2 regions of the Priestia sp. YIM B13552 genome follow, and region 1 is predicted to be linked to the other one. Evidence: riboswitches for the same ligand, from Rfam matches in the RefSeq annotation. Region 1 holds a riboswitch; the other holds the start of a gene.

Region 1 (8,099 bases):
TCACAAGCGATTCAGCTCATGTATCCCATTTGCCTTTAGATTGAATTCATTTTGTTATGTCTCAACCTCTTTTGGAAAAATGTGCATAACTCTTAACGAAACCTTGTAGCAGAAGGCTCAGTCAAACGTTATAATAGATAATGAATGATGATATATTCTCTATATTTGTCATATATTTGTATTACATATGTAATTAAAGAAAAACATTCACTTGATATACTGTTTAATGACTTAACTTTATCTTGGAATTTACAGTGAAATGCCTGCTTATAGAGGCTTAGAACATACACAGCAAATGGAGGAGCAATCATGGCAAACGAAAAGATGCAAGAAGGGCTTGATCGTTTTATCAAGGAAGATTTAAATGACCTTTTAGGTAGACTGTTCCCCTTAATGGACCGGGAGTGTGCCGAAGAAAAAAGAAAGCTTATCGAAACAGCGGTAGAGTACATTTATTCGTCAGGATATCACCAGGGAGCAAAAGATTTAATCGAAACGCATCGAAAAGATGATTACAAATTGTTAAGGCAAAAGTTAGCGTCAGCGCCTCCTAAAAACTAATTTTTTTGAAATTTCTTTTGACAACATAAATGTAAGGTGTTAAGATGACTCTACATTCAAAATATTATAAACAATTAAAACTCTTATTGAGAGAGGCGGAGGGACTGGCCCTGTGAAGCCCGGCAACCATTTAACATTCTTGTTGAAAAGGTGCTACATCCTGCAAAGCGTACAGCTTTGAAAAATAAGAGAGGATTTCATAGATACTATGCCTCTCTATTCGTGATAGAGAGGCTTTTTATTTTATGTGAATATGTTTTGAATGAACAATTTTATAAAAATGCATCAGGTGCTGTGTAACGAATGTACGCAGCTTAAAAGGGAAGACCGGTGAAAAGCCGGCGCGGTCCCGCCACTGTAATGGGGAGCAACTTATTAACCACTGTTTCATGTTGAAATGGGAAGGGATAGGAAGCGATGAACCTAAGTCAGGAGACCTGCCTGTTGTATGCACTTAAGCTCTACGGGATATAGAGAGGAGTGAGGAATACGTGTTGAGAAAAACAGGCTATCTCAACTTTAGTTAAGTATGCGTATCATCTCTCTTTTCATTTCGAAAAGAGAGATTTTTTAGTTTACCGATAAAAAATATACAGGGAGTGGAAAAAATGAGCAGTGTAAAAAGTTCAAACTTAGGTTATCCAAGAATTGGTGAAAAACGAGAATGGAAAAAAGCGCTTGAGCAGTTTTGGGCAGGAAAGCTAGAGAAAGATATCTTTCTTCAGGAGATTGAAGCTCTTCGTCTAGGGCATCTGAAAAAACAGCGTGACGCAGGAATTGAATTAATTCCAGTCGGCGATTTCAGTTTATACGATCACGTGCTAGATACAGCGACTATGTTTGGTCTAGTGCCAAAGCGCTTTGATTATGACGGAGGACCGGTATCGCTTGAAACGTATTTTGACATCGCCCGAGGAACAAAAGGTGCGGTAGCCTCTACGATGACAAAATGGTTTAACACAAATTATCACTACATCGTACCAGAGCTTGAGGAATGTACGCCGTCTCTTATAGAAAATCGCCCGCTTCAGTTTTACAAAGAAGCAAAACAGAAGCTGAATATTGAAGGCAAGCCCGTGATTTTAGGTCCAGTAACATTTGTGAAGCTGTCAAAAGGATATAAAAAAAATGAGTTTAAAGAAGTAGTTGAACAATTTGTTCCTCTGTATGCGACTATTTTAGCTGAGCTTCAGGCAGAAGGAGTAGAGTGGGTACAGATAGATGAGCCGATTTTATCTACAACGCTATCAAAAGAAGACCTGGCACTTTACACAGAAGTCTATCAAACTTTGAAGGAAGCGGCACCGAATGTAAAAATCATTTTGCAAACGTATTTTGACAGCGTTGATCACTACAAAGAAGTTGTGTCTCTTCCTGTTGAAGGAATCGGTTTAGACTTTGTGCATGACCGAGGCGAAAATCTCACGGCTCTTAATAAATATGGTTTTCCGAGTGATAAAGTGCTGGCAGCAGGAGTGATTGACGGACGAAACATTTGGCGTGAAAATTTGGACGAACAGCTTTTAACGATCAGTGAAATTGAAGAAGCCGTATCAAAAGACCGTTTGATTCTGCAGCCTTCATCAAGTTTATTACATGTTCCCGTCACGGTGAAAAATGAAGAGACGATTGATCCAGTATTGAAAAATGCGCTCTCTTTTGCAGATGAAAAGCTAAAGGAAATCACGCTTTTAGCAAAAGCAGTGCAGCAAGGAAAAGAAGCAATAGAAGAAGAAATAAGCGTAAACAAACAGGCAATTCAAGCATTAAATGGATCATCTTTTCGAAATCATCAAGACGTGCAAAAAGAGCTGAAGCAGCTGCACAGCTATAAAGCAGAGCGACAAGCGCCGTTTGACGTACGTCAGCGCGTTCAGCAAGAAGCTTTTCAACTGCCGCTTCTTCCAACGACAACGATTGGAAGCTTTCCGCAAACAAAAGAAGTGCGAAAAGAGCGTCTAAAATGGCGTAAAGGCGAGTTAAGCGATGAAGCATATGAAGCGTACATTAACGATGAAATAAAAAAATGGATTGAAATTCAAGAAAACATCGGCTTAGATGTCCTTGTGCACGGAGAGTTTGAGCGTACGGACATGGTCGAATACTTCGGTGAGAAATTAGGAGGCTTTCAGTTTACGAAGTTTGGCTGGGTGCAATCTTACGGTTCTCGCTGCGTGAAGCCGCCGCTTATTTACGGAGATGTATCGTACGAGCAGGCGATGACGATCAAAGAAACGGTCTACGCACAGTCTTTAACCAATAAGCCGGTTAAAGGAATGCTGACGGGTCCGATTACGATTTTAAACTGGTCGTTTGTGCGTGATGATATCCCGCGCTACGACGTGGCAAATCAAATTGCGCTTGCTCTTAGAAAAGAAGTAGAAGCACTTGAAAGTCAGGGCATTTCAATGATTCAAGTAGATGAACCGGCGCTGCGTGAAGGATTGCCGTTAAAACGAGAAAACTGGAACAGTTACTTAAATGCTGCGGTGTATGCATTTAAACTAGCGACGGTATCGGTGCAAAACGAGACGCAAATTCACACGCATATGTGCTATTCGGAATTCGAAGAAATTATTGATGCGATTAAAGCGCTGGATGCCGACGTGATTTCTATTGAAACATCTAAAAGTCACGGTGAATTAATTTATGCGTTTGAAAAACATACGTATAATCAAGGAATTGGACTTGGCGTATATGATATCCACAGCCCGCGTGTACCGAAGCTTGAAGAGCTTCAGCGAAACATTGACCGCGCTCTAAAGGTGCTTGATCCTGCATTATTTTGGATTAATCCCGACTGTGGCCTTAAAACAAGAGGAATCAGCGAGACGGTTGAAGCTTTAAAAGTGATGGTTGAGTCTGCAAAACAAACCAGAAAAAATTTATTACAAAACGTTTAATAATAAGAAAGTAAAGGACAAGCAGTGTAACCGCTACACTGCTTGGTCTTATGGGATTTTAAAAGGCCAAAAATATCCATTGACACTTCCCGTACATTTTTGTATCTTTTTAAAGGTGTTTTTAAAATCAGGGAGGTACAACATGAGTAACAACAGCACGCAGCACGTTAAAATTGTAACAGCGGATCCATCAGCGCTAGGTCTATTCGGACTTGCCATGGTAACACTTGTTGCATCGTTTCAAAAGCTTGGGGTAACCGATGGTGTTTCATTGGTATTGCCATGGGCGATTTTTTTAGGCGGAATAGGACAGTTAATCGCGTCTATGCAAGATTTCAAACATAATAATACCTTCGGCGCAACTGCTTTTGGTGCCTTCGGATTATTTTGGCTAGGTGTAGCTATGACATGGCTTATTCAGCTTGGAGCATTTGGGGAAGCGCTCGCAAAAGAAGCGGATCCGAAGCAGCTCGCATTTGCTTTTGTCGGCTACTTGATTTTCAGCGTTTTTATGACAGTTGGAGCAATGGGCACTCATAAAGTATTATTTATTATTTTTGTGTTAATTGATTTCTTATTCATTGGATTATCGCTAAGTACATTTGGTGTGGCATATGAATACACGCACTTACTAGCAGCAGTGTCAGAGCTATTAATTGCTCTGTTTTCATTCTATGGATCTGCAGCGGCTGTATTAAATACTCACTATGGTCGAATTGTGCTTCCGGTGGGCAAGCCGTTTGGTGCATTTATCAAATAATCAAGATGTTAATTAAAAAGCGAAGTAGGGTTGAATTCTGTATGATGCAGAGGTCAATCCTTTTTTGTTTGGGCATTTTTATATATAGTAGAAAGAGATAGTTATATGTAATAGAAGCTTTTAGAGAAAAAAGAAAATACATAATGAAAGGAAACGTTCCAATGATTATAAGACAAGTGGAGGAAAAAGATTTAAACCAATTAATTACGTTAGAAAACAAAGGCTTTACACCTGCAGAAGCTGCCTCAAAAGATGCATTTATCACGCGGATCAACACTATTCCTGATACGTTTATCATCGCTCAAGAAAATGAAGAAATAATCGGATATGTGAACGGTCCCGTCATTTCAGCTCCGTTTATTACGGATGATTTGTTTGAAAAAACGATTTCGAACCCTGAGGCAGGCGGTCATCAAAGCATTTTAGGTATCGTTGTAAATCCCAATCATCATCACAAAGGAATTGCCAGTATGCTGCTAAGAGAGTTTGAAAAGCAAGCGCAGGACAAACAGCGCTTAACGGTTACTTTAACATGTAAAGAAGAATTGATTCCGTTTTACGAAAAAAACGGATATGTGAATCAAGGAGTAGCGGAGTCTCAGCATGCAGGCGTGCAGTGGTTTAATATGAGCAAGGAGCTTTAGCAAACAATGAAATAGAAAAGCACAAGCTTCCTTTAAGGAGTTTGTGCTTTTTTATATTAATTTCTGTGTAGTTATTGTAAATATGTAAAAGTAAAGGTGGTATTTACATGAATAAGTACGGCTTTTTTTATTGAGAGGTTGCACAGGTGTTTAATCTATTTCGTTGCTTCTAGCGGTTGATTGGAGGGCAAGGCGAAGACTCCTGCGGGAAAAGCGGCACAGGTGAGACCCCGCAGGAGCGAACGCGACGAGGAGGCTCAGCGCCCGCCCGCGGAAAGCGAGACCTTGCACGGAAATCAACAGCGGTGTAACAAGGGATTTATACTCAATCATTTTTCTCATTTTTTCGTCTTTAGACTGGATCAATCTCGTTATGTTTCAATCTCTTTTTTAGGTAGGTAAGAGACATTGACTTGTCAAACATATTTGACAGTAACAAGAAAAATAATATAAGATATGGATGTAAAAAGTTTTTTACATTTTAGAGATGAGTGATGAATGGTGGAAAATCGAATTAAAGAACTGCGTAAAAGCAAACGGATGTCTCAAGACGAACTGGCAAAAGTATGCGGCGTATCGAGACAAACGATTAATGCAATTGAAAACAATAAGTATGATCCAAGCTTAACGCTAGCTTTTCAACTTGCTACAGAGCTTGGAGCAACAGTAGATGAGCTGTTTTTATTTCATAAATCATGATGAGTTAGTTAAAAAGAGAAGGTAATGTGAAGTAGTGATCTTACTAGTAGAAGTTTTAACATGGCTGTAAGCTAAAAGCACATAAGTAAACAGTAGATCAATATTACTTCTATCACTTTATAAAAAAGAGATTTACAGAGCAACGGTGGTGAAAGGAATGAAAAATCGAGCTGCCGGAGTAGCTCTTACAAGTACGGGCATGTTACTGTTGATGGTAACGTTAGTACTTCCTGTTCCGGGATTAACGTATAGTTTACTTGTAGGAAGCAGCATTGTACTAAAAGGCTGCGGAACAGGAGGAATAAAAAGGTGTATCACGTGAATGCAGCGTGATGTAGAAAAGGAGGTTCCTTTTGAAAAAAAGAACGATTGTTATAGCTGCACTTTTATTTATTGTCGTATTTTATTTTACATATACCGGGAAAGCCTATCAGTTAAAAGACGTCATAAAAGTAGATGAAGCAAACGTTACGCGTATTGAAATAGATACGGACGAAGGAAAGCGTGTAGTAGACGATAAAAAGAATACGAAAGAGATCGTACACTCTTTGTCACAGATAGAAGTAAAAAAAAGCAAGGAGCTCGACCCAAAGTTTGACCGAGCTTACTGGGTAAAAATCGTTGAAAACGGAAAAGATGCGTACGGTTTAACGATTTACGATGATGATTACATAAAAGCGTTTAGCTTTAAAGATAAAAAACAGGCGACATATACGATTGTTAAAGATCAAAAAGTAGATGTCAAAAAGCTGTTTTCAACTAAATAAACAAACCTACTAAAAAAGACAGCCAGCGCTGTCTTTTTTTATGAAAATAATAGATTGAAAATTATGACTATTTAAAGCGGAATTAATCCTTGCCTATATAATTAATAAATGATTGAATTAGGTCAATATCAGGGTTAACTAATAGTGCTGGAAGAAGGCCAAATGTTAATAATACAAGAACGTTTGATCCAATAAAGATGCGAAGTGCTTTTTTGATTTTCATGATATTTCCTCCCTTTTTTATATTTTCGTATAAAAAGAGAAAAAAATCAATAGAAATGTGACGAATTTGTGAACTTTTTGTCTAATAGTCCCTGATAGATGATAAAAATTCCCTCTCTATACTAGATAAAGAGGGGATATAGCACGTCATAAAATATGTAGAAACATTAAAAGTACATGCGCAGATTCCCAATAAATCGGTAAAGAAAATAGCATGAAAAACCGATTAAGATACATCCTGCCGCAATCGAAACCCATTTAATATAAAACTGATTCAGTACTTTTCTAGTTCCAGAGACAATCGTCATTAAGCCTAGGTCATGAATTAAAATCCCTGTTAATATTCCGGCAGCAATCAGCAGGAAATGAAAAGAATGAGAGGATTGAAGCGAATTGGTCAGCACCGTTCCAAACACGCTGAGCCAAAAAATGAGATTGCTAGGAGAAATCGCAACAAAGATCCCGTTCACATAAGAAGAGGAAAACGACTTTTTTACGTGTTCTCCAGGAGCCGTTATGTCATGGTCGGCATGTTTAATACTGTCATAGCCAATATAAAGTAAAAAAAGCGCTCCTATAAGCCACATGATAAGCTGTATAAAAGGAGCCGATAAAACAGAAGCCAGTCCAGAGTAAAGAAGCACAATTAGTAATAAATCAACCGTCATTCCTCCGAGTCCAACAACCCATCCGTGAAGAAACCCGTTTTTTAAACCTTGTTTTGTCATTTCAATCGTCACCGTACCAACGGGAAGGGCAATCGAAAGACCGAGCAGTACATTTGTCAAAAATAACGTCACCAAAAACAAAACCTCTTTCAATCTTGTATCTACTATCGTTTTCCGTTTAAGTGGTCTTTCATTATATAAAAATATGTAATAAAATTCAATATTATGTATAAAAAAACATATGGTGAATATAAGAGGAGGAAAAAGTAAATGAAATTGATTTGTGAATCGTTGGAAAAAGAAGACTACACGCAAGAACTTCCAGAAGTGAACTTTACACATCCTTTGATTCAACAAAAGGTACGTGAACTCAAAAGCAGCTTGCCTCATTCTTCCCTAGCGTACATAAAAAAAGCCTATGAGTTTGTGAGAGATGAAGTATCTCATTCCTGGGATATTCAAAGCAAAATCATCACGAAAACCGCTTCAGAGGCTGTAAAAGAAAAGGAAGGAATTTGTTACAGCAAGTGTAATCTATTAGCCGCTTTGCTGCGTGCAGAAGGGATTCCCACAGGCTTTTGTTATCAAAGGCTGATACTTGGAGATACGTTAGACACAGGCTACTGTATTCATGCCTTAAATGCTGTCTACATCAAAAGTGAAGAGAGATGGATTCGATTAGATGCGAGAGGAAATAAAGAAGGAGTGCAGGCGGACTTTTCGCTTAAAAAAGAAAAAGTGGCTTTTCCCGCGAATTCTGCACGGGGGGAAGTAGACTATTCACTTATTTATACAAAACCTCATAAAAAAACAATGGACGTGTTGTCGCAGTACGAAGACTGCTTAGATATGTATTTGCACTACTTGCCTACCGA
Region 2 (8,099 bases), on a different contig from region 1:
TAAGCGTGGCACTTCACCTTTTACTGCGGCGTTGTAAATTTCATTAATGTTTTTTACAGCTGTTTGACTTTGACTGCTTGTTTCTTGAGATGTAGCTGCATGTGCTGGTGTATCAAGCTGAGCGACAGGAGCAAATCCAAACGCAGCAATTCCTGTAATCGTTGCAGCCGCCGCTGCTTTTGATAGTCGTTGTTTCATTTTCATGATTTTTTCCTCCTATATATAACGATTTAGCAACCTCAGTCTACCTAAAAGAGCAGGTAGGCCAGAATAGTCAAGGAGTCTTAGTTGAGTTGGTAACTGATATATATAATGTAACACGTCTTTTAAAATGTAAACGTCAGGTAAAGTAAAAAGCAAAAAACGATTCATTTATCATAGGTTAAAAGATTGGTTTATATTCCTTTATTAGGTAAAAAACGTAATATAGAGAGGGTTCTAATGTTTTATAAAAAACTAGATAATAATTGTAAGTATGATACAATAAATCAAGTATTTGTTAAAAATACAATATTTATTTCTGGGGTTTTGATGTATGGAAAAAAATTTGATGAGAGGTACGCTTTTGTTAACAGCGTCTTCTTTGCTAACAAAAATTTTAGGTTTTATTTATATTATTCCGTTTACGGCCTTGGTGGGAACGTCAGGATACGCGCTTTATAAGTATGCATACGGTCCATACACCTTGATGCTAAGCTTGTCGACGATGGGTCTTCCGCTTGCTGTTTCAAAGTATATATCAAAATATAACGGTCTTGGAAACTACCGTGCTGGACAAGATCTATTAAAAGCAGGACTTCTATTAATGACGATAACGGGCATCATAGGCTTCTTAGTCCTCTATACGATGGCGCCGTGGCTTTCTGAGCTAGTGATTAACGGAAAAGATTCCTCAGGAAATAGTCAAAAAGACGTAGTATACGTGATTCGAATGGTGAGCTTTGCTTTAATTATTATCCCGCCTATGAGTCTATTACGAGGCTACTTTCAAGGTAACCAGTCCATGGGACCATCCGCGCTAAGTACAATTATTGAACAAATAGTGCGCGTGCTGTTTATTTTAGCAGGAGCATACGCTGTTATTCACCTTTTTCATAGCACGATGACAAAAGCTGTTGGAATCGGTACGTTTGGAGCGTTTGTTGGAGGCGTAGGGGGTATAGGAATTCTCGGTGCGACTTATCTAAAACGCAAGCGGCTGATTATGAAGGAAGTAAACAGCGGAAAGAATAATAAATTCATTTCGTTCTCTTCAATGTTCAAAGAGCTTGTGACGTACGCTGTTCCATTTGTCTTAGTTGGTTTAGCGATTCCAATCTATCAAAATATTGATACGTTTACGATTAACATCCTTTTTCAATCAATAGGGTATGGACAAGCTAAAGCCGAAATAATCAACTCTGTCATTGGATTAGCTCAGATTTTAGTGATGGTGCCGGTATCGCTAGCCACCGCCTTCAGCATGTCGCTGATTCCCGGCATTACATCTTCTTTTGTGCAGGGAAATTTACGAGAAGTAAAAGGAAAGATTACAAAAACGCTGCAACTGCTGTTATTTTTTACTCTTCCTGCTGCTGTGGGGCTTTGTTTATTAGGCAAGCCGGTATATATGATGATTTTTGGAGCAAAAAACAGTCCTGAAATCGGTGGAGTTGTTTTACAATGGTACGCGCCTGCTGCCGTTTTATTTGCTCTTTTTACAGTAACAGCCGCAATTCTCCAAGGAATTAATCAGCAAAAGAAGCTAATTTTAGGCTTGGGCTTAGGAATTGTTGTGAAGCTAGTATTAAACGTACTGTTGGTTTCAAGCTTAAAAGAAATTGGACCGGTTGTCGCGACTTACGGAGGGTATGGTGTATCGGTTATATATAACTTTTATTTAATTGAAAAATCCATTTCTTACCGAGTTCAATCACTGGGACAAGCTGCGTTGACACCTGTTTTATTAGTAAGTGTGATGTCAGCCGCTGTGATTATCGGCAATTATACTTCTCACTATTTTTTAGAAAATAAGCTGTCTGCATCTTCACTTGCAATTAGTACATCTTGTATTTCAATTGCTTTAGGTGCTGCCGTGTATCTAGGACTTGGCGTAAAAACAAGTTTAGGGCAATCCATTGTATTAAATAGAAGAAAAAGAATGTAAAGGAGAGAAAGTAGTGTCAAAACGATTTGTACTAACCGTAGCGGCTGGAGGATGTATAATAATTTCCGGCGCGCTGCTGCTATTAAATTGGGAAAGAGTGTTTGGAGATTATCGTCCCATTCAAACAGCAACAGCTGTATTCAAGTTAGAAGTGGGAAGTCAAGATGTAGCAAAGACTACGGATTCAGATGATGCTCTTCACTATATGGTTAAAAAAGGGCATTTAGATGAATATATTCAACTGATGAATGAAAAAGGCTATGTGTTAAAAGAAAAAGATATTAATCATAACCGACTTGTTTTTAACGATGGACAAGAGGATGAGCAAATTTACTACAAGCGCTTTGCTAGGAAGTATACGATGATTGATGGAGAAGGGTAAAAGCATTCACTGAGAATAACTACATACTAAAATCATTAAAAGAAAACACCACCTTGCGAATAAAAGGGGGTGTTTTTTAGTTAGGTTATCTTATCTTAGTTTCGCTCTTGCTATACCTGTTACGACCATACTAGTAATAAAAATAACTACGATTCCAACATTGGTTGGGGTATCAAAAAAGATTTTTGAAACCGCCAAAGCGATAATGAGTCCAATAGCTACTCCAGATAATTCTTTCATCAATTTCAACGTTAACACCTCTTAAAAAACATCACTCAGGAAAAGTCTAACATTCTTGGTAAAGTGTTTTCAATCGATAGTGGATTAACAAAAGAGATGTAATAAAAGTGCTCTGCTACACATGACCCTTCTAGAAGACTAGCTGACTTACCGTAAGCGCTTGCTAGGGGGCATACGATGATTATTAATTTATAAGGTTGATCTGTATTTTAGTAGACTAAAACCGTATAATCCTATCTGTTTTTATAGTTTTTTTGCGTAAAAAAGAAAAATAATATTGACAATTGTTAAAAAACTATTAATATTGACTATATTACATAAAACAAATAGCTATTGTTTTCCTTATCAAGAGAGGTGGAGGGACTGGCCCTGTGAAACCCGGCAACCGCTGTCTATGACAGAATGGTGCCAAATCCTTAAGAACAGTATGTTCTTGAAGATGAGGAAGAGACGTTTGGTTAACGAGCTCTTCCTTTATATAAAGGAAGAGCTTTTTTTATATTATAGGGGGAGTAAGTTAAATGAAGAGATTTCTTATTTTAGCAGTTGCGCTTGTACTACTCGTAACTGGCTGTCAGTCAAAAAGCACAAAAAGCAGCGGAAGTGAAGAGAAAGGAAAGAAGCGAATTGCTCTTGTTTTACCTGAAAAGATTGGAGTTAACCCGTTTTTTCAACAAATGGATGATGGAGCAAAACGCGCTGGAAAGAAGTATAACATTGATGTGAAGACAATTGAATCCACGGACCAAGCAGCCATTGAAAGTAATTTGCGTGCTGCCGTAGCAGAAAATTATGATTTGATTATTACATCTTCTTTTGAATCCGAAGATGCGTTGAAAAAAGTAGCTCAAGAAAACCCGCAGCGTCAATTTGCGATTATTGATACAGTGGTCGATTTACCAAATGTAAGAAGCGTTGTATTCCGTGAACAAGAAGCTTCATATTTATTAGGAGCAGCAGCAGGATTGGTTACAAAAACGAATAAAGTAGGAATGGTTGCAGCAGATGATATTCCATTATTAAAAAAATGGACGGTAAGCTTTAAAGAAGGATTACAATCAACAAACCCCAAAGCCGAGTTTCTAGTAAACTACGTTGGAAGCTTCTCTGATCCAGCTAAAGCAAAAGAACTTGCTATTTTACAGGCTTCAAAAGGAGCTGACTTTATCGCCGGAGCTTCAGCGGTAGGCGACTTGGGTGTATTTGAAGCAGCAAAAGAAAAGGGTTTTTATACGGCTGGCCAAGATATTGACCGTACGGAAGTAGATCCTGAGCATATCGTTTTATCGCAGTTAAAAGGATCTGATGCGGCTGCTTATGAAACGGTAGAAGCACTCGCAAATGACAAATTTAAATCGGGCGTAGTGACATACGGCTTAAAAGAAAAAGGTGTTGGGTTAACGTATGTGACTCAAGACAGCAAGACACCTCTTAATGACTTTGTAGGGCAAGATGTAATTGATCAATTAAAAGAAATTAAAGATTCGATTATTGATGGAAAAACCGTGGTAAAAGATCCGTTAGCCAAGTGAGTTGAAAAGAGAAGTCGAGTAAGGCTGGCTTCTCTTTCTTATTTTTGAAAAAATCCTAAAGTGGAAAGGAGCAATGAATGGAATGAGTGAGCTGCTGCAGTTAACGAATTTGACGAAAAAATACGGTTCGTTTTTAGCGAATGATAACGTGTCATTTACGCTGAAAAAAGGCGAGGTTCACGCGCTGGTTGGAGAAAATGGCGCTGGAAAAACGACGTTAATGAGGATGCTTTACGGAATGGAAAAGCCGAGTTCAGGAAGTATTCAGCTACATGGGAAAACCGTCTCGTTTTCATCTCCTGCAGATGCCATTAAAAACGGAATAGGCATGGTGCATCAGCATTTTATGGTTTTTCCTCATTTTACAGTGGCTGAAAACATAGTTTTGGGGCATGAGCCAAAGAAAGGCGTCTTTTTTAATAGAAGGCAGGCGAAAGCAGATGTACAGCAATTAACCGAAACGTATCAAATTTCAGTAGATGTTCATAAAAAAGTAAAGCATTGCTCGATTGGAGAACAGCAAAAAATTGAAATTTTAAAAGTGCTGTATCAAGGAGCAGAAATCATTATTTTAGACGAGCCTACCGCCGTTCTTACTCCTCATGAAGTGAAAGAACTATTAAAAACAATCCGTTTTTTAGCTTCTCAAGGTAAAAGTATCGTTATTATTACACATAAGCTGCAAGAAGTGATGGAAGTAGCGGACCGCATTACGGTTCTTCGAAATGGTAAAGTAGCCGGCGTCACAAATAAAGAAAATACTACCGCTCACCACTTAGCTAAGCTGATGGTAGGGAGAGAATTAAAAGAGCGTCCTGCAAGAATGCCATCAAAAGGAACCTCTCATTTAAACGTACAAAATCTCTTTCTAAAAGGAAAAGGACAAAAAAACGTATTGCAAAATGTGTCTCTTCACGTTTCTGCGGGCGAAATTGTCGGTATTGCAGGCGTGTCGGGAAATGGACAATCAGAGCTGCTTCAAGCCATTGCTGGATTAGTAGAAACAGATAGTGGCAGTATCAAACTTGGCGATGAGCACCTTACAGGGCGATCTGTGCGTGAAAGAAGAGAAGCAGGCATCGCTCATATTCCAGAAGACCGCTATATGTGGGGAGCCTCCAAAGACGATACGATTGAAGAAAATGCACTGATGGGCTATCAGTATAAACCTTCATTTTCAAAAATGGGCTGGTTAAAAAGAAAGATATTCAGTTCTAGTGTGAATGAATGGATAAACGAATTTTCGATTAAAGCCACTTCATCTAAGCAAAAAGCAGGAGAGCTGTCAGGGGGAAATCTGCAAAAATTGATTGTTGCCAGAGAGCTTGGCCAAAACACTTCTTTTCTACTTGCTGCTGAACCAACGCGAGGAGTGGATATTGGGGCAATGGAACGTATTCATGATGCCTTGATTCAAAAAAGGAATAATGGCTCCGCTATTTTACTTGTATCTTCGGAACTGTCGGAGATTATCTCCCTATCAGATCGAATTTTAGTTATGTACGAAGGCAGTATTGTCGGAGAGCTTACAAGGGAAGAAGCAACGGAAGAGAAACTAAGCATATTAATGGCAGGAGGAACGATAGAAGGTGATACAGTTGCAGAAACTTCTTAAATCATTAATCCAGCCGGTTATTGCAGTCATTTTTGGCTTAGCAGTAGGAGGCGTTATTATTTCCTTAACAGGTGGTTCGGTTCTTCAAACATATACAGAGCTCTGGAATGGAGCGTTTGGTAATTTTTATTTCTTCACCACTACGCTGGCTCGCGCTACGCCTATTCTTTTAATTGCGTTAGGTGTCGGGTTTGCTTTTAGGGCAGGTGTGTTTAATTTAGGAGGAGAAGGACAGATGGTCGTTGGAGCGATTAGCGCGGCGATTGTCGCTTATTACATACCCGCTCCGGGGATAGTCAAGCTTATAGCGGCTATTGCAGCTGCCGTTGTGGCAGGAGGTTTGCTTTCCGTTTTAGCCGGTTGGATGGAAGCCGCGTTTAAAATTCAGCTTGTCATTTCAACACTTTTGTTAAATTATATCGCTGTTTTATTTGCAAGCTATTTAGCAGGTCATCCGTTTCAAGATAAAACAGGCTCAGCTGCTCTCGCTCAAACGCCTATGATTGAGCAATCGGCTTGGCTTGGAAAAGTATTTCAAGGAATGCCTCTTCATATCGGATTTATCATTGCTCTAATCGGTGCGCTTCTGCTGTGGACGGTGCTTCGCTACTCTGTGTTTGGGTACGAAGTGAACGCATCCGGAAAAAATCCGTTGTTCGGGGCGTATGGAGGTATTCATCAAGTAAAAGTCATGCTGCTTAGTATGTTTATTAGCGGGAGCTTGGCTGGATTAGCTGGAGGATTTGAAGTTCTTGGTTCACAGTATCGTTTTGTAGACGGTGCGCTGACCGTTCCTGGATATGCGTGGACTGGAGTGATGGCTGCTTTGTTAGCAAACTCGAATCCGATCGGCATTGTTTTTACGTCTCTTTTACTTGCCGCTTTGCAAACAGGAGCGATGGGGCTGGAGCGTAATACAGAAATTCCGTTAGAAATTGCGAGTATTATGCAAGCTGTGCTCATTCTATTTATCTCAGCAAAATTCACAAAGCAGTGGTGGAGAGCAAAAAAGAAAGGAGCTGATATTCGTGGAGCTGCTTGATTGGTCACTGTTAAATGCAACGTTACGAATGGTTGCGCCTATTTTATTAGCGGCGCTGGGCGGGATGCTTTGCGCGCGCGTAGGCATATTTAATGTAGGGCTAGAAGGTCTGATTTTGATTGGAGCTTTTAGCGGGGTTGCCGGCAACTATTATACTCATAATGTCTTTTTTGCGATCGTGATTGCTGCTGGAGCAAGCTTGCTTTTTGCGTTGCTGTTTGGAATGATGGTCGTGGTGTTTAAAGCGAACGAAATTGTGGTTGGGGTGTCTATTAATTTTTTAGCACTGGGCTTAACGACCTTTTTACTCCGGACAATTTTTCATACAAAAGGTGCTTATTACGATAAAAACATGCACGGAATAGGCACATGGGATATTCCTTTGATTAAAGATATACCTGTCATCGGCGAAATTATTTCAGGACAGTCGCCGCTTGTCTATTTTGCTTTTATAGCAACTATTGCTTTTTATATCTTCTTTTATCGAACAATTTTCGGTTTTCGGCTCCTAGCAGTAGGTTACAATCAAGTAGCAGCAAGTACGCTTGGTTTAAAAGCGATCAGATATCAGCTGTTTGCGATTGCAGCATGCGGAATCCTGTGCGGGATTGCCGGGGCGCAGCTTTCATTAGGACAAGTGACGATGTTCTCAGAAGGTATGACTTCAGGGCGTGGATTTATTGCACTTGTTGCGATGATGCTCGGTCAGTCTCATCCGCTCGGTATTTTAGCATCAAGTATACTTTTTGGCTTAATGGATGCGGTGAGCACACGACTGCAAGGTTTTTCAATACCGACCGAGTTTACGATGATGGTCCCTTACGTGCTGACATTAGCAGCGATGTTTTTCTTGCGGGATAAAGGAGTCGAAACGAATCAAACAAGTCAGCAAAGTGCACGCTGATAAAAAAATAAAGAGGTGGTACCTATGAACAAAGCAGACCGTATTAAACGAATGAAAACACCAGAAATTGATCCAAAGTATGAAGGACGAGTGCCTCCGGGGCAAGTAGTGACAGAGCGCTTTCCGATTTTACATGAAGGCGACGTGCCGGAGTATAACTTAGAGGAGTGGACGCTTCGAGTGTTTGGATTAGTAAACAAGGAAGTAACGCTTTCGTATCAAGATATATTGGACATGC

Evidence for each region. A riboswitch is a leader RNA that binds a small molecule or an ion and turns the genes downstream of it on or off. The one in region 1 is predicted to bind S-adenosylmethionine.
Region 2: linked by a shared signal. The riboswitch ahead of ACFX40_RS06560 (BMP family lipoprotein) and the one ahead of metE (5-methyltetrahydropteroyltriglutamate--homocysteine S-methyltransferase) in region 1 are both predicted to bind S-adenosylmethionine.

The regions. Positions count from the first base shown of each region.
Region 1 covers NZ_JBHZOU010000005.1:334,578-342,676, reverse strand. Annotated here, with positions in the region: gene ACFX40_RS21110 (hypothetical protein) at 1-39, shown strand, start outside; gene ACFX40_RS21105 (hypothetical protein) at 310-561, shown strand; SAM riboswitch class I at 642-752, shown strand; cobalamin riboswitch at 832-1,020, shown strand; gene metE (5-methyltetrahydropteroyltriglutamate--homocysteine S-methyltransferase) at 1,170-3,464, shown strand; gene ACFX40_RS21095 (acetate uptake transporter) at 3,607-4,224, shown strand; gene ACFX40_RS21090 (GNAT family N-acetyltransferase) at 4,368-4,868, shown strand; gene ACFX40_RS21085 (hypothetical protein) at 5,045-5,179, shown strand; gene ACFX40_RS21080 (helix-turn-helix transcriptional regulator) at 5,367-5,567, shown strand; gene ACFX40_RS21075 (hypothetical protein) at 5,725-5,889, shown strand; gene ACFX40_RS21070 (DUF5301 domain-containing protein) at 5,921-6,334, shown strand; gene ACFX40_RS21065 (hypothetical protein) at 6,417-6,557, opposite strand; gene ACFX40_RS21060 (LysE family translocator) at 6,724-7,356, opposite strand; gene ACFX40_RS21055 (transglutaminase-like domain-containing protein) at 7,495-8,099, shown strand, end outside.
Region 2 covers NZ_JBHZOU010000002.1:99,122-107,220, reverse strand. Annotated here, with positions in the region: gene ACFX40_RS06580 (YjgB family protein) at 1-204, opposite strand, end outside; gene ACFX40_RS06575 (putative polysaccharide biosynthesis protein) at 536-2,146, shown strand; gene ACFX40_RS06570 (hypothetical protein) at 2,160-2,528, shown strand; gene ACFX40_RS06565 (hypothetical protein) at 2,619-2,777, opposite strand; SAM riboswitch class I at 3,108-3,214, shown strand; gene ACFX40_RS06560 (BMP family lipoprotein) at 3,290-4,300, shown strand; gene ACFX40_RS06555 (ABC transporter ATP-binding protein) at 4,383-5,915, shown strand; gene ACFX40_RS06550 (ABC transporter permease) at 5,890-6,957, shown strand; gene ACFX40_RS06545 (ABC transporter permease) at 6,944-7,861, shown strand; gene ACFX40_RS06540 (sulfite oxidase-like oxidoreductase) at 7,886-8,099, shown strand, end outside.